Regions from separate parts of the Stenotrophomonas sp. YJH_SMC_123 genome, predicted to be linked through region 1. Evidence: predicted binding sites of a transcription regulator. Region 1 holds the regulator's gene; each other region holds the start of a gene.
What was found. The regulator FliA, encoded in region 1, starts transcription of late flagellar genes. The targets are predictions, from matches to a motif close to TAAAGTTTNNCNNNCNNNGGCCGATAA.
Positions count from the first base shown of each region.

Region 2: the regulator FliA is predicted to act here: its motif matches at 1,452-1,478, upstream of AC5P5W_RS08665 (methyl-accepting chemotaxis protein).
Region 3: the regulator FliA is predicted to act here: its motif matches at 1,727-1,753, upstream of AC5P5W_RS08200 (methyl-accepting chemotaxis protein).
Region 4: the regulator FliA is predicted to act here: its motif matches at 1,382-1,408, upstream of AC5P5W_RS01525 (methyl-accepting chemotaxis protein).

Region 1 covers NZ_JCAFRM010000013.1:26,609-30,822, forward strand. The annotation lists gene flhF (flagellar biosynthesis GTPase FlhF) at 1-898, shown strand, start outside; gene AC5P5W_RS20180 (MinD/ParA family ATP-binding protein) at 885-1,772, shown strand; gene AC5P5W_RS20185 (RNA polymerase sigma factor FliA) at 1,769-2,515, shown strand; gene cheY (chemotaxis response regulator CheY) at 2,573-2,965, shown strand; gene AC5P5W_RS20195 (protein phosphatase CheZ) at 2,965-3,570, shown strand; gene AC5P5W_RS20200 (chemotaxis protein CheA) at 3,573-4,214, shown strand, end outside.
Region 2 covers NZ_JCAFRM010000003.1:121,815-126,028, reverse strand. The annotation lists gene AC5P5W_RS08675 (VOC family protein) at 27-398, shown strand; gene AC5P5W_RS08670 (arylamine N-acetyltransferase family protein) at 464-1,303, opposite strand; gene AC5P5W_RS08665 (methyl-accepting chemotaxis protein) at 1,507-4,044, shown strand; gene AC5P5W_RS08660 (PepSY domain-containing protein) at 4,137-4,214, opposite strand, start outside.
Region 3 covers NZ_JCAFRM010000003.1:22,108-26,321, reverse strand. The annotation lists gene AC5P5W_RS08210 (S41 family peptidase) at 1-667, shown strand, start outside; gene AC5P5W_RS08205 (NAD-dependent epimerase/dehydratase family protein) at 766-1,659, shown strand; gene AC5P5W_RS08200 (methyl-accepting chemotaxis protein) at 1,871-4,214, shown strand, end outside.
Region 4 covers NZ_JCAFRM010000001.1:325,647-329,860, reverse strand. The annotation lists gene AC5P5W_RS01525 (methyl-accepting chemotaxis protein) at 1-1,350, opposite strand, end outside; gene AC5P5W_RS01520 (barstar family protein) at 2,517-2,909, shown strand; gene mutS (DNA mismatch repair protein MutS) at 3,045-4,214, shown strand, end outside.

The sequences.
Region 1 (4,214 bases):
GATCCGCCAGCTGCGCCAGGAAGTGGCCGGCATGCGCCAGGTGATCGAGCGCGAGATGAACCGCTTCACCGATGAGCGCCTGCGTGGCAGCCCGGTGCGCGCCACCGCGCTGGACCTGATGGACGAGTACGGTTTCGACGCCGGGCTGGCCCGCGACGTGGCCATGCAGATCCCGCTGGAAACCGAAGCCCATCGTGGCCGCGGCCTGATGCTGGGGCTGATCTCGCGCAAGCTGCCGATCGCCCCGGTCGACCCGCTGGAAGAAGGCGGCGTGATCGCGCTGGTCGGCCCGACCGGCGCCGGCAAGACCACCACCATCGCCAAGCTGGCCTCGCGCTTCGCCGAGAAGCACGCCCCGCGTGACGTCGCCCTGGTCACCACCGACACCACCCGCATCGGCGCCCGTGAACAGCTGTATGGCTACGGCCGCCAGCTCGGCATCGCCGTGCACGAGGCCAACAGCGGCACCGACCTGGACCAGCTGCTGGAACGCTTGAAGGACTACAAGCTGGTGCTGATCGATACCGCCGGCCTGGGCCCGCGCGACCGTGCCCTGGCCGCCCAGCTGCAGTGGCTGCGCGCCGCGCGCCAGGTGCGCACCCTGCTGGTGCTGCCGGCCAACACCAGCTTCGGCGACATGGACGAGGTGGTGCGCCGCTTCGGTGCGGCCAACCTGCAGGGCCTGGTGCTGAGCAAGCTGGACGAGACCGGCCGCTTCGGCAACGCCCTGTCGGTGGCCGTGGACCACGCCCTGCCGATCACCTGGGTGACCGATGGCCAGGACGTCCCGGAGGACCTGCACCGGGCCAGTGCAGCCAATCTTGTACTTCGCCTTGAAGATTTGCGCCGAGCGGCCGATATGCCCTGCAACCCGGAGTTGAACCATGCCGTCGCGTGAGTACGCCAAGCTGACCAAGACCTTCCCGCTGTCGGCCACCCGCAGCGAGCCGCTCGGCCCTGTGCGCACCATCGCGGTGACCGGCGGCAAGGGCGGCGTGGGCAAGACGAATGTGTCCGCCAACCTGGCGGTGGCGCTGGCCGGCATGGGCAAGCGCACGCTGCTGCTGGACGCCGACCTCGGCCTGGCCAACATCGACGTGATCCTGGGCTTGAACCCCACCTTTACGCTGGCCGACCTGGTGGCCGGCCGCTGCTCGCTGGACGACGTCATCGTCGAAGGCCCGAACGGCGTGCTGGTGGTCCCGGCCGCTTCCGGCCGCCGGCACATGGCCGAGCTTGCCCCGGCCGAGCATGTCGGCCTGGTCAACGTGTTCTCCGAACTGGAACGCGAGCTGGACATCATGGTGGTCGATACCGCCGCCGGCATCACCGACGGCGTGCTGACCTTCTGCCAGGCCGCGCAGGACACCGTGGTGGTGGTCTGTGACGAACCGGCCTCGATCACCGACGCCTACGCACTGATCAAGGTGCTGTCGCGCGAGCGCGGCGTGGACCGCGTCCAGGTGGTGGCCAACATGGTGCGCGACCCGAACGAGGGCCGCGTGCTGTACGAGAAGCTGACCCGCGTCTGCGAGAAGTTCCTCGCCGATGTCTCGCTGAACTACCTGGGCTGCGTGCCGCAGGATGACTGGCTGCGCCTGTCGGTGCAGCGCCAGCAGCCGGTGGTGAAGGCCTATCCGTCCAGCCCGTCGGCGCTGGCGATCACCGAGATCGCACGCCGCACCGCGCGCTGGCAGGCACCGACCGAACCGCGCGGTGGCGTCGAGTTCTTCCTCGAACGCATCCTCAAGCAGCGTGGGGTGGCCGCATGAAAGGCGCAGCCCACCAGTACAGGGAAGTCCAGCGCTCGGCGGCCAACGAGGTCATCGCCCAGCATTCGGACCTGGTGCGACGCATCGCCCACCACCTGGCCGCGCGCCTGCCGGCCAGCGTCGAAGTCGATGATCTGATCCAGGCCGGCATGATGGGCCTGATCGAAGCCTCGCGCAGCTACGACGCCGACCAGGGCGCCTCGTTCGAGACCTATGCCTCGATCCGCATCCGCGGCTCGATGATCGACGAGATCCGCCGTGGCGACTGGGTGCCGCGCTCGGTGCACCGCCGTGCACGCGACGCCGCCGCCACCATCCGCCGCCTGGAACAGAGCACGGGCCGTGCCGCCAGCGCCACCGAAGTGGCCGCCGCGATGGAGATGCCGCTGCCCGAGTACCTGAGGCTGATGGAAGACGCCGCACGTGGCCAGGTGCTGAGCCTGGAGTCGCGCATCGAAGACCAGGGCGAACTGGATACCGTCGCCCAGGGCGGCCCGACCCCGCAGCAGGTGCTGGAGCGCGGCGAGTTCGGCCGTGAGCTGGGCAAGGCCATCGGCCACCTGCCCGAGCGCGAACAGCTGGTGCTCTCGCTGTACTACGAGCAGGAGCTGAACCTGAAGGAGATCGGCGCGGTGCTCGGCGTGAGCGAGTCGCGGGTCTGCCAGATCCATGGCCAGGCCGTGCTGCGCCTGCGCGGCCGCCTGAAGATTTTCGAGGCCGTCGACGCCGGCCTGGAAGAATGAACATCCCCGAGGCGACTGCCCCCGGCCGCCCGGAATGAACAACAAAGGAACTCTGCTTTGAACAAGAACATGCGCATCCTCATCGTCGACGACTTCTCGACCATGCGTCGAATCGTCAAGAACCTGCTGGGCGATCTGGGCTTCACCAACACCGCCGAAGCCGAGGACGGGCATGCCGCGCTGTCGCTGCTGCAGAGCCAGCCCTTCGATTTCGTCGTCACCGACTGGAACATGCCGGTGATGACCGGCATCGAACTGCTCAAGGCGATCCGTGCCGACGCCAAGCTGAAGACCCTGCCCGTGCTGATGGTCACCGCCGAAGCCAAGCGCGAGCAGATCATCGAAGCGGCCCAGAACGGCGTGAACGGCTACATCATCAAGCCGTTCACCGCGCAGACGCTGGAAGAGAAGCTGGGCAAGATCTTCGAACGCCTGGCGGCCAGCGCCTGATGGATACCACGGTCGACAAGAACGCCCTCGCCCTGCGCCTGCAGGAAGCCCTGGATGCCCTGGAGTCCGGTGACGAAGCCGCCTGGCGGCAACGCATCGACGGACTGGTCGCGCTGCGCACGCAGCCGATGATGAGCGGCCTCTCGCGGCTGGCCCGCGAGCTGGGGCAGGCCCTGGGCGAACTGCCGACCGTGCCCAGCGAGGCCGGCGAACTGGACGATGCGTGCGCACGTCTGGACCACGTGGTGGCGATGACCGAACAGGCCACCCACCGCACCCTGGACCTGGCCGAGGAATGCCGCAGCCTGACCGAGCAGCTGCGCGCCGAAGGCCTGCAGCCAGGCCAGGACGTGCAGCTCGAGCGCATCCGCCACAACCTGACCGAGATCGCCCTGACCCAGAGCTACCAGGACCTGACCGGGCAGATCATCCGTCGCGTGGTCGGCATCGTCCGCCGCGTGCATGAAGGCTTCGGCGCGCTCGGCCTGCCGCCGGAACAGCATCGCACCGACCCGGAACTGGCCGGGCCGGCACTGAAGGGACTGGACCGCCACGCGGTCTCGCAGAACGACGCCGACGACCTGTTGTCGGATCTGGGGCTGTAAGCATGAGCGCGGTATCCGACGACATCACTGCCGATTTCATCATCGAGGCACAGGAAATCCTGGATCGCCTCGGCGAACAGCTGGTGTCGCTGGAGCAGGCACCGCAGGACACCGAACAGCTCAACGCGGTGTTCCGGGGCTACCACACGCTCAAGGGCGGCGCGGGTTTCCTCGGTGTCACCGCCATGGTCGAGCTGTGCCACGCCGCTGAAGAAGCGCTGGGCGCTGCACGTGCCGGCCAGGCCGTGCTGCAGGCCCATCACTTCGACGCCGCCCAGCAATCGCTGGACTACCTGCAGTCGATGCTCGATGCCGTGTCTTCCGGCACCGAGCCGGGCTATGCACCGCCGGACCTGATCGCCCAGTTCGACGTGCATGGAGGTGCAGCAGCGCCTGCCGCCGCTGCCGCCGCACCGGCGGCCGGTGCCGGCGACCTGATCACCGACGACGAGTTCGAGGCGCTGCTCGACCAGCTGCACGGTGGCAACGCACCGACTGCGGTGGCGCCGGCAAAGAAGGCCGACGACGGCCTGATCAGCGAAGATGAGTTCGAAGCCCTGCTCGACCAGCTGCACGGCGGCGCCGCACCCGGCGCCAGGCCCGCAGCTGCGGTGGCGCCGGCACCGATCGCCGCCCCGCGCCCG
Region 2 (4,214 bases), on a different contig from region 1:
TGTCAGCATCCGGTTATCCTGCGGACATGAACCCCATCCTGCACGTCGAGATACCGGTCACTGACCTGGGCCGGGCCATCACGTTCTACCAGCACTGGCTGCAGGTGGCGGTGGACGAACCGATCCTGCTGCACGACTGCAGGATGGCCTACCTGCCGTTTGCCGATGAGGCCACCGGTGCCAGCATGGCGCTGGTGCGGGGGGCCGACTATCTGCCTTCCGTCCACGGTGCGCGCATCTACATCGGGGTTGATGACCTGGATGCCAGCCTCGAGCGTGCGCTGCAGGCCGGGGCCGAGCTGCGCTTCGGCCCGGCCGATGCCGGTGACTGGCGCGTGGCCGAGATCGCCGACAGCGAAGGCAATCGCATTGCGCTGCAGGCGCGCGTGATTCTGTAGGGCCGAGCCCATGCTCGGCTGCTGTTGACCCAGCCGCCAACGCTCATCCGAGCATCGGCCCGGCTCTACACCGTGGCCGAGCGTGAGCGCTGCAGCCAGTCGTTGATCGCCGGGTCCAGCCGTGGGTCGTCCGGCAGCTGCATGCCGAAGCGCTGCTGCAACACCTCGCGCACGTCGCCCACATCGCGCAGCGGACGCTTGTCCGGTGCCTGGCCGGGACGGTACTCGGTGTAGTTGCCACTGCCGATGGTGCGTCGCCAGTCCGGCCCGGTCAGGGATGCGCGCAGCTGGCCGGGGAAACTGGAATCGGGATGGGTGCACACGTACCAGTTGCCCACGACGTTGTCGATCGGTGCCGGCGCGTGCAGGTCGAAGCGATACATCGCCCGCCAGCCATCGCCGGACTCGGCGGACAGCACGAAATCCCCCTCACCGGGCAGGCGCTGCAACAGGAAGCGCTCGTGGGGCGTGGCCTGCGGCTGCGGATCATGCAGCCGCAGCGGCACGGTCGGGGTCAGGCTGCCGAAACCGGCATCCACCAGCCAGTCATCGCCGTCCACCTGCACGCGCAGCAGCAGGTGGGTGCGTGCGGTCAGTTCGCCGTCCTGGGCGGCCAGCAGCACGCGCGCGCTCAACGGCTGTGCATCGAAGCCCAGCGCCTGCAGCAGTGCCAGCAGGCCGCCATTGAGTTCGAAGCAGTAGCCGCCACGACGGTCGTCGAGCAGCTTGCGCTGCACGCTGTCCAGGTCGATCGGTACTGCATCGCGCAGCAGGCAGCTGAGGGTTTCGAACGGCAGCAGTGCGTTGTGGCGCTGCTGCAGCAGGGTCAGGCCCGCCAGCGTCAGCGGTGGCGGTGCATCCAGCTTCAGGCGTTGCAGGTAGCGGGGGACATCGAGCGTCGTCATGCGCGCGCCGGGCGGGGGAGGGAGATCTACTGTGCTCTCCCAACCGGGGTTGAGGTCAAGCATTGCGCGGGTGTCATCCCCCCGTCGCCTGTGCCGGGTACAAAGGCCGCGTCCGCCAGCAATCGGTGGGAGTGAACCAGGAGCGCCCTAAAGTTGCGCCATTTCCCGCCGATACAGGTGCGTCCTTCCGCCTGGAGCCTGTCATGTCGGCCGTCGTCCCCCACCTCCGGTCCCTGCGCATGCGGCTTGCCGCACTGCGCTCGGCGTCCCCCGGCCTGCTGCTGTGGCTGCAGCCGCATCGGCTCAGTGTGGCCAGCAAGCTCAAGGCGACCCTGTGGGTCTGTGGGCTGGGCCTGATCGCGATCGCCGCCGTCTACGCCTGGACCGGCCATGCCAGCACGCAGGCGGCGCGCAGCCAGGCCAGCTACCAGCACGGCAGCGATCTGGCCGCGAGCGTGGCCACGCGGGTGGCCGAGGCGCGTCGTCTGCAGACCCAGTATGCACGTAGTTTCGACGATGCCGACCGCGCGCAGCTGCTGGCGACGCAGAAGGCGCTCCAGGCCGATCTTCAGGCGCTGCGCGCGATGCCGATGGATCCCGGCCGGCGCGAGGCGCTGCAGGCACTGACCGAAGCCGCCGGCGCGTTCTCGCAGGGTGTGGCCGCCCTGTTCGAACGCGTCGATGAGATGGGTCGTGGCGATGCCGGCCTCGCCGCGCAATTGCAGCAGGCCGCCGACGCCCTGCAGGCGCAGGTGGATGCGTTGCAGCGGCCTTCGTTGGCGTTGTCCCTGCAGAAGATGCGCCGACAGGAGGCACTGCTGCTGCTCGATGGCGACTCCACCCATGCCGACCGTGCGAGCGAAGAAAAGCTGCCGTTCGATCTCGCACTGGTGGGCCTGCCGACCGATGCGCAGGATGCCCTTCGCAACGGCATGGAGGCCTATCAGGCCGCATTGCTGGGCTATACCGCCGCCCGCGTGGGCCTGGATGTAGAGGCGCAATCGCTGCTGGATACCGCCGCCGGCGTGGCGCCGGCGCTGGCCGCCTTCCAGCAGGCCCAGGTGGCGGCGCTGGCCAAGGCACAGGCGCGCCAGCAGGCCGGCGCACGCACCATGAGCGTGCTGTTCGCGGTGACCCTGCTGCTGGTCGCCGGTGTGTTGATCACCAGCCTGGTGCTGGTGCGGCGTGCGGTGCGCCAGCCGATCCAGGACACCCTGCGCTTCGCCAGCGACATCGCCGACGACCGACTCGACACCACCCTGCGCGTCTACAACGCCAACGATGAAATCGGCCAGCTGGCGCAGCGCCTGGTCGACATGCAGCAGCGCCTGCGCGCGCGCATCGAGACCGAGCGTGCCGTGGCGCGCGGCAACACCCGTGTGCGGCAGGCATTGGACAGTGCGCAGACCGGGCTGATGGTGATCGATGCTGAGGGCCAGGTGGCCTACGTCAATCCGGCACTGCTGCAGCAACTCGAGCGGGAGGCCGAAGATCTGGTGGGCAGCGATGCCTTGCGCCTGCATCCGGCGCTGGCCAGCCTGGCCGGCGCGCGCCAGCGCGAGGAGCGCGAGATCGGCCATGCCGGCGTGCGCTACCAGCTGATTGCCAACCCCATCATCGACGAAGGGCAGTTCCTCGGCGTAGCGGTGGAATGGCGCAGTCGTGCGCTGGAGACGCTGCTGGAAACCGAGGTCGCTGCCCTGGTCGATGCTGCAGCACGCGGCGACCTGCATGGCCGTATCGTGCTGGAGGGCAAGCAGGGCTTCGTGCGCACCTTGTCGACCAGCATCAATCGCCTGCTGGCCACCTTTGAAACCAACCTTGGTGACCTGCAGGCACTGCTGGCTGCGCTGGCCTGCGGCGACCTCAGCGTGCGCATGGAGGGGGACCTGCAGGGCGTGTTCGCGCGCATGCGCGACGATGCCAATGCCACCGTCGCGCAGCTGGGCCGCATCGTCACCCGCATCCAGCAGGCCACCTCCAGCCTGGATACCGGCGTTGGCGAGATCGTCGCCGGCCATTACGATCTGTCGCGGCGCACCGAGCAGCAGGCCGCCAACCTGGAAGAGACCGCGGCGTCGATGCAGGAGCTGACCGATACCGTCGGCCGCAACGCCGATGCCGCAGGCCGCGCCGATGCCCTGGTGCAGGGCGCGGCGGCGGTGGCCCAGCGGGGTGGCGAGGCGGTCGGCCAGGTGGTCGCGACCATGCATGGCATCAGCGAAGCCTCGCGACGGATCGGCGACATCACCCAGTTGATCGACGGCATCGCCTTCCAGACCAACATCCTTGCCCTCAATGCGGCGGTGGAAGCGGCGCGTGCCGGCGAGCAGGGCCGCAGCTTCGCCGTGGTGGCCGCCGAAGTGCGCCTGCTGGCGCAGCGCAGTGCCGAGGCGGCCAAGCAGATCAAGGGGCTGATCGAGGATTCGGTGGCGCGTGTCGGCCAGGGCAACCAGCAGGCCGCGCAGGCCGGCACCACGATGGGCGAGATCGTCGGCAGCGTGCAGCAGCTGGCCGAGCTGCTGGCAGGTATCCGCAGTGCGTCGCAGGACCAGCATGCGGGCATCGCACAGGTGAACCAGACCATCGTGCAGATGGAAGCCAGCACCCAGCGCAACGCCAGTCTGGTGGAAGAGGCCGGTGCCTCCACGGCGCAGATGCAGGCGCAGGTGCGTGCCTTGGCAGAAGCCGTGGGCGCGTTCCGCTTGCAGTCGATGCCGCAGGCGCGCGCGGCGGCCTAGTCAGTCGAGCGTGGGCTCGGCGCTACATCGGCTGCACGAACACTGTAGAGCCGAGCCCATGCTCGGCTCACACCAGCGTTCGGCGGCAGGAATCAATACACGTCGCGGCGGTAGCGCCCGTTTTCCAGCAGCGTTTCCACCGCTTCATCACCCAGCGCAGTACGCAGCAC
Region 3 (4,214 bases), on a different contig from region 1:
TGAGCGCGTGGACGCAGCTGCCGGCCAGGACGACTGGTTGATGGCCTGGCGTGCCGATGCCCGCAGCAATGGTGCCGGTGTGCGCGAGGTGCGGGTGCTGGAAGGCAACGTTGGCTACCTGCGGCTGAGTACCTTCTATCCGCTGGATCTGGCGCGCCCGAAGTTCGCTGCGGCCTTCACGCTGCTGGCCGACACCGACGGCCTGGTGCTGGATCTGCGCCAGAACGGGGGCGGCGACGATGCAAGTGCCGACCTGCTGGTGCGCACGCTGCTGGACGCGAAGATCGGCGCGGTGCAGCAGCTGGACCAGCGTGGCCGGCGCACGCCGGTACCGCTGCCGCCTGCCAGCCTGCCTGTGTACCTGAAGCCGCTGGTGGTGCTGATCGACCGGCGTACCGGTTCGGCGGCCGAGTTCGTCGCCTATTCGCTGCAGGCCCTGGGCCGCGCGCGCATTGTCGGCACGCGCAGTGGCGGTGCCGCGCATATGTTTGGTGATCCTGTGCTGCTGCCCGATGGCTATCAGATCAGCATTCCCGACCGGCAACCGATCAATCTGCGCACCGGCGGCAATTGGGAAGGCACCGGCGTGAGGCCTGATGTGGCCGGCGGCGACGATCCGCTGTTCATCGCGCGGCAACTGCTGGCGCCTGCGAGGTCGTCAAGATGAACGCACGATTGCATGGCTGTCCTATCGCAGATGCGCGAATGCATGCCTAGAATCGAAGCATCCCGGTAGTTCCCGGGCGCTTCGAGTGAATGGACTCAATGAAGATTCTGTTGACCGGCAGTTCCGGGCGCATCGGGCGCGCGATCTTCGGTGCGTTGGCGGCCGCCCACGAAGTGGTGGGGCTGGACCGCAGCCCGTTCGCCACCACGCGCATCATTGCCGATGTCACCGATCGCCAGGCGGTCACGCGTGCGGTGCAGGGCGTGGACGCGGTCATCCATACCGCGGCCCTGCATGCTCCGCATGTCGGCCTGGTGCCGGACGCGGTATTCCAGCAGATCAACGTGGAGGCAACCGCGCACCTGCTGCAGGCCGCACGCGAAGCCGGCGCACGGCGTTTCGTGCTGACCAGCACCACCGCGCTGTACGGCCATGCCGTGGTAGCCGGTGGCTGCCGTTGGATCGACGAAGACACCGAGCCACTGCCGCGCACGATCTACCATCGCACCAAGCTGCAGGCCGAGACCCTGGCTGAAGCTGCCGCCACGCCGGGCTTCAGCGTTCGCGTGCTGCGCATGGGCCGGTGCTTCCCGGAACCGCCCGAGCGCATGGCGATGTTCCGCCTGCATCGCGGCATCGACGCCCGCGATGTGGCCAGCGCACACGCTGCACTGCTGCTCGACGAAGGCGCCCGATTCGCCCGCTATCTCGCCTGCGCACCGACGCCGTTCCGGCGCGAGGACTGCCTGGAACTGGCCACCCACCCGCGCAGCGTGCTGGCCCGTCGCGCGCCGCAGCTGCTGGCCGAGTTCGAACGCCGTGGCTGGCCGCTGCCATTGAGCATCGACCGTGTCTACGACAGTGCCCGCCTGCGCAGTGAGCTGGGCTGGCAACCGTGCTTCGGGCCGGACGACGTGCTGCAGCAGTATGCCGTCGGCAGCATCGAGGTACTGCCGCGCGCGCAGTGGATCAAGGACCGCGTGGCCGAGTGAGGCCATCGCGACGGACGGGTGGCTGACCCGACCCTGAGCAGATTCAGGAATGTGCAGGCCGGTCGCCTCAACCTCGTTGGCGGGCGGCCGCTAACCCGGTGCGCTTCCAGCGCCGGGCCCGCCCGGCGGCCGGTGGCCTGCGCGACGGATCGCGCGCCTGCGCGGTGCCTTCGTGGTGCCGGTCGTCCTGAACTGCCTTGCGGACCCTCCCATGCCTTCTTCCCGTTCCGCCGCTGCCCGCCGCCCGGGCAGCATCGCCCACAAGCTGATGCTGGGCACCGCCGCGATCGCGCTGCTGTGCTTCGGCCTGACCGCGTTCCTGATCTATCGCCAGGCCAGCGCCAGCCTGATCAGCGCCTCACGCCAGACCATGACCAGCGAGGCGACCGCTGAGGCGCGCCAGGTGGCGGCCGATCTGGGCACCGCCTTTGCCAGCAACGATGCCATGGTTGAAAGCGTGCTGGCCCAGCGCGCCCGTGGTGACGTGCCCGACCGCGCCAGTCTGGCGGCGGTGCTGGGCGAGCAGCTGCGCGCCCATCCCGAATGGCTGGGCAAGAGCACCATGTGGGAGCCCGATGCCTTCGACGGCAAGGATGCCGAGTTCGTCAACACCGAGGCGCACGATGCCACCGGCCGCTACATGAGCTACTGGGCCTGGCAGGAGGGCAAGCCGCAGCAGTCGGTGATGACCGATTACACCGAGACCGCCAGCGGTTCCGGTGACTGGTACATGGTGCCCAGCCGCGACAAGCTGCCGAAAGTGAGCGAACCGTATGCCTATGACATCGCCGGGCAGCAGGTGCTGATGAGTACGCTGAGCACGCCGATCATCGAGAACGACAGGTTCCTCGGTGTCTTCACCGTCGACTTCTCGCTGGCAGCGTTGCAGAAGCACCTGGCCACGCTGAAGCCGATGGGGGCCGGCCGCGTCGAACTGCTGTCGCCGAAGGGCGTGGTGCTGGCCTCGGCCAATGCCGCCGAAATCGGCAAGCCTCGCAACGATGCACTGACCCGCAGCATGCTGGCCGAGATCGCCGCCGACCGCCCCTTCGAGGCCTTCAGCCCCGATGCGGCCGGCAACGTGCGCGTGTATGTGCCGCTGCGCGTGGGCGATGCCCCGCAGCGCTTCGCGCTGGGCGTGGTGATGCCGCATGCGGTAATCGTGGCCGAAGCGCGCCAGCTGCTGTGGCTGACCCTGCTGGTCGGCGTGATCGCCGCGCTGACCCTCAGCGCCGGTGTCTACATACTGCTGCGCCGCCTGGCGATCCGCCCGCTGGCCGAAGCGGTGCGCGTGGCCGGTGACGTCGCCGCCGGCAAGCTGGACAGCACCCTGCCGGCGCGCAGCAACGACGAAGTGGGGCGCCTGCTGGACGCGATGCAGGGCATGCGCGGCCAGCTGCAGGCGGTGATGGCTGCGCAGGCCGAAATGGCGCGCCGCCACGATGCCGGTGAACTCAGCTACCGTATGGATGCCGCGGCGTTCCCGGGCGAGTACGGCCGCATGGTGGCCGACAGCAACCAGCTGGTGGCCTCCAGCAACGCGGTCACCCAGCGCCTGGTTGAAGTGATGCAGCGCTATGCCGTCGGCGACCTCAGCGTGGACATGGAAGCACTGCCGGGCGAGAAGGCGGTGTTCACCGCTGCGATGGCGACCACCAAGCGCAACCTGGCCGCGATCAACGAGCAGATCCAGCAGCTTGCCGCTGCGGCCGCCGCCGGTGACTTCGCCGTGCGCGGTGATGCACTGCGCTTCGACCACGATTTCCGCCGCATGGTGGAGACCCTCAACACCATGATGGAAGTCAGCGACCACAACCTGGCCGCACTGTCGACGCTGCTGCGCGCGATCGCCGGCGGTGACCTCAGTACCCGCATGCAGGGTGACTTCCATGGGGTGTTTGCGGTGATGCGCGACGATGCCAACAGCACCGTGCAGCACCTGACCCAGATCGTCGGCCAGATCCAGCAGTCGGCAGCCAGCATCCGCCTGGCCGCCGGTGAGATCGCTGCCGGCAACAGCGACCTGTCGCGCCGTACCGAACAGCAGGCTGCCAACCTGGAAGAAACCGCCGCGTCGATGGAAGAACTGACCTCCACCGTGCGCCAGAACGCCGACCACGCGCTGCAGGCCAACGCGCTGGCCGGTTCCGCGGCGGGCGTGGCCAGCGAAGGCGGCCAGGTGGTCAGCCAGGTGGTGCACACCATGGAGCAGATCGAGGCGTCTTCGCAGCGCATCGCCGAGATCATCTCGGTGATCGATGGGATTGCGTTCCAGACCAACATCCTGGCGTTGAACGCAGCAGTGGAAGCGGCGCGCGCCGGTGAGCAGGGCCGTGGCTTCGCCGTGGTTGCCAGTGAAGTGCGCGCGTTGGCGCAGCGTTCGGCGGGTGCTGCGAAGGAGATCAAGGAGCTGATCGACGCCTCGGTGGCCCAGGTCGGTGCCGGTGCGCAGCTGGTGCACGGCGCGGGGCGCACCATGCAGGACATCGTCGGTCAGGTCGGTCGGGTCAACGAGATCATGGCCGAGATCTCGGCCGCGTCGCGCGAACAATCGG
Region 4 (4,214 bases), on a different contig from region 1:
CGCGCTGGCTTGGATGCGCCCGACGATCTGCTTGAGCTGATCGACGGTGGCATTGCAGTCATCGCGCATGCGGGCGAACACGCCGTGGAAGTCGCCCTGCATGCGTACGGTGAGGTCACCGCGCGAGATCGCCTGCAGCAGGCTCGACACCTGCACCAGGTTCTGGTCGGTGGTCTGCATCAGGCGATTGAGCCCGGCCACCATGTCGCGGAAATCGTAGGCGAAGCGATCTTCATCGCCGCGCAGGCTGAAGTCGCCCGCCGCCGCGGCCGTCGCCAGCCGGCGGATCTCGCTGTTGATCGCCGACAGGCTGGCCTTGGTCTCGTCCATTGCCTGGGTGATCGCCGCCTTCTCGCCCGGCAGCGGATCCATGTCCACCGACAGGTCGCCACGGGCGTAATGCTTCATCACTTCGATCAGCCGGTTCTGTACCTGCACGTGTGAGCCGACCAGCGCGTTGGTCTCGTGCACCATGCGCCCGTAGTCACCAGGGAAGGCACTCTCGTCCATGCGATAGCTGAGGCTGCCCGCATCGTGCTGGCGGGCCAACTCGCCCTGCGCCGCCATCACCGACTGCAACTGCGCCTGCATGCGCTGCATCGACCTGAGCAGCTGCGTGACCTCATCGTTGCCGGAGGCGTCAATGCTGTTGTCCAGCCGCCCATTGGCGATGCCGTCGGCCAGCTTCACCGCGCCTTCCAGCGGGCGGGTCAGGCTGCGGGTGATGGCCCAGGCGGCCAGCGAGCCCAGTACCAGGCTCAACACGCCGAACACGATCGACAGCGTGCCGGTCCAGGATTCAGTTGAACGGTATTCCTCGCGGCTGCGCTCGGTCAGTGTCTCCTGATGCCGCAGCAGGGTCGAGATCGCTTCGTTCCACGCGGTTGCCAGCCCCTGCTCGGCAAGCAGTTCCTTGGCCGCGCCGTCGAAATCCCCGGCCTTCATGCGCTCGTGAAGATGCCGGGTGGAGGCGTCGGTGGCCTTGCGTGCCGCATCGATTTTCGCCACCAGGGTATCGCCGGTCGCGTCGCGCGGAATCCTGATGTACCTGGCCCAGATACCGTCGTAGGTCTGCGACAGCTCCTGCGCCTTCTGATAATCCTTGTCGAAATCCTCGCCGCGCTTGATCACCATCAGGCGGCGGTGCATCAACACCGCGTTGTTGGTATCCAGCATGTCGTTCAACAGCCGCATCTTCACCATGTTGACGTCCACCACTTTCTCGAACTGGGCGGACTTCAGGTGATTTCCGTACAGCGCCAGGCCAACGATGGCCACGATGAACAGCAGCAGCAATCCAAACCCGGCACCCAGCCGGGATCCCACTCGGAGGTTGCGTAAGGCGAGCATCTCAATTCCCTTGATCATGGCCGTACGATCGATGGCGGCGCAGCGCGGGGAAACTTTATGGGTCGATATTATTGTATCGATCCAAATCTCTGGAACTATGCAGACAGGTGTGAAGGACACACTTAATGGAGGTGGTTATTCCTACCGGGCATATCAATGCACGAGCACATCAATCGCAGTCATCACGCAGCGCTCGCGAGTCGTGACCGCAGAAACCGTCACTTGATGCACGGAGGGGGAGGATGAAGCCCATCGATCCGGCACCCTTCTGTCCAGAGGAACAACGCGCTGCTTCGCGACTACCGTCAGGGCTGCAATCTGGCATCTGCCATCGCAGGGCCCCGACCCTTGAGTATTTCAACCCTGATGAAGGGGTCCAGACCCCATTACAATCGACTGCCACTGATCTCCCACTTTGACCTTCAAGTCAATAAAACCGCAGTCATTGAGATTCTCGTCGCTCTGGAAGTAGGAGACGGGAAGGTCATCCCATGCTGCACGGACCCACGCGCTGCGCTGAGGCAATACGATCGAGGAGTGCATGGAAACTGCGTACTTTCTACTCATGCCTGTCCACGGAAATTGACTCCCAGGACCGCGCGACGGAAATTTCCTCAAGATACCGCTCAAGGTCTCTGAACGGAGAGACCCCTATAGCAGCGAAGGAGAACCACACGGCATCGCACTCGTCGCAGACAAATATCTGAACGCCGCGCTCCTTTACTTGAGCTTTCAACACCTCACCCTGCTCACAACGGGGACAGATCAAACTACCCCCCACCTCACCGGAGACGCAGATACAACGTTACTGACCATCCCAGAAACAATTTTCCAGACCTTTATTGCCGATGATACAGGAGGAGAATCTATTTCCATCACCCAGCCAGTCATCATTGACAGTGGAAGTTGAACGCGCCCGAGGGGGTCCTGCTGCCGATGGCACCAATCAATGAAGAAGAAGACTTCGGGCGAACTCTCTACCAGCTGATGGCCCTGCTATTGGCGATGGGTCACGTCGTTTTCTTCCCTGCAAACCGGCGCGCGCCACGACGGGAGTGCCGAGCACTTGACTCAGCAAAGAAGTTTGCCAAACCCCAGCATGGGTCCCCAAAGCATCCGGCGCTCAGCCATGTCCAACGCACAGGGAACAACGCTACAGTCGACATATGACGCTCATCCTGCAGATCGAAGGCTGTACCATTCACGACATCCCCAGCCTGTACGCGGAGATCAACCGCGTGTTCATGGCCGGCGAGGACTGGCAGCTCGGGCCAAGCCTGGACGCCCTGGATGATCTGCTGCATGGCGTCCATGGCGTGTTGGCCGGCCATGAGCGGGCCACGGTGATCTGGAGTGATATCGAGCACAGCCGCGCCGCACTGGGACGAACTACCACCCGCCAGTGGCTGCAGTCCAAGCTGGAAGCCCCGGGCACCGTCAACACGCGGATCATTGCGCGCCAGCTGGACGCCCTGCAACGGGGCGAGGGCCCAACCTACTTCGAGATCGTGATGGATATCTTCGCCAGCCACCGGCAGATCACCCTGGTCCCGGCCTGACCCCGTGGCTGTGCGGTACCCGCCTGCCACCGGTGGCGGCAGCCCTGTGCCCCAGCAGTTACCATGGACGGCCCTGTACCCGCTCCGTTGCCGCTGCCCTCCGGCGCGAACGGACGCCCCGGATTCACGAGCCCCATGTCCAAAGAAAAGTCCGCCGAACACACCCCGCTGATGAAGCAGTTCTTCGCAGCCAAGTCCGAGTATCCGGACCTGCTGCTGTTCTTCCGCATGGGCGACTTCTACGAGCTGTTCTACGACGATGCGCGCAAGGCCGCGCGCCTGCTCGACATCACCCTGACCCAGCGTGGCAGCTCCGGCGGCGCGCCGATTCCGATGGCCGGCGTGCCGGTACATGCCTATGAAGGCTACCTGGCGCGGTTGGTGGCGCTGGGCGAGTCGGTGGCGATCTGCGAGCAGATCGGCGACCCGGCGCTGGCCAAGGGCCTGGTCGAACGCAAGGTGGTGCGCATCGTCACCCCCGGCACCGTCACCGACGAAGCGCTGCTGGACGAGCGCCGTGACACCCTGCTGATGGCGCTGTCGCGCACGAAGCAGGGCTACGGCCTGGCCTGGGCCGACCTAGCCGGTGGCCGCTTCCTGGTCAATGAAGTCGAGACCGACGACGCGCTGGAAGCCGAACTGGCCCGACTGGAACCGGCCGAGCTGCTGGTGCCCGACGAGGAGAACTGGCCCGACTTCCTGCGCCAGCGCACCGGCGTGCGCCGCCGTGCGCCGTGGCTGTTCGACGCGGACAGCGGCCGCCGCCAGTTGCTGAACTTCTTCAAGCTGCACGATCTGAGCGGCTTCGGTATCGATGACAAGCCACGTGCCACCGCCGCCGCCGGCGCCCTGCTCGGTTATGTCGAAGAAACCCAGAAGCAGCGCCTGCCGCACCTGACCTCGATCGCGATGGAAACCGCCGCCGAGGCGATCGCGATGAACGCCGCCACCCGCCGCCACCTGGAACTGGATACGCGCGTCGACGGCGATACCCGCAATACCCTGCTGGGCGTGCTCGACAGCACGGTGACGCCGATGGGCGGGCGCCTGCTGCGCCGGTGGCTGCACCGCCCGCTGCGCCTGCGCGAGGTGCTGGTACAGCGCCACCATGCGGTGGAAACCCTGATCGATCGCGGCAGCGATGCCGACATCCGCGAACAGTTCCGCCGCCTCGGCGACCTGGAACGCATCCTGACCCGCGTCGCACTGCGTTCGGCGCGCCCGCGTGATTTCTCCACCCTGCGCGATGGCCTGGGCCTGCTGCCGGCGGTGCGCGAAGTGCTGGCGCCGCTGGATTCACCGCGC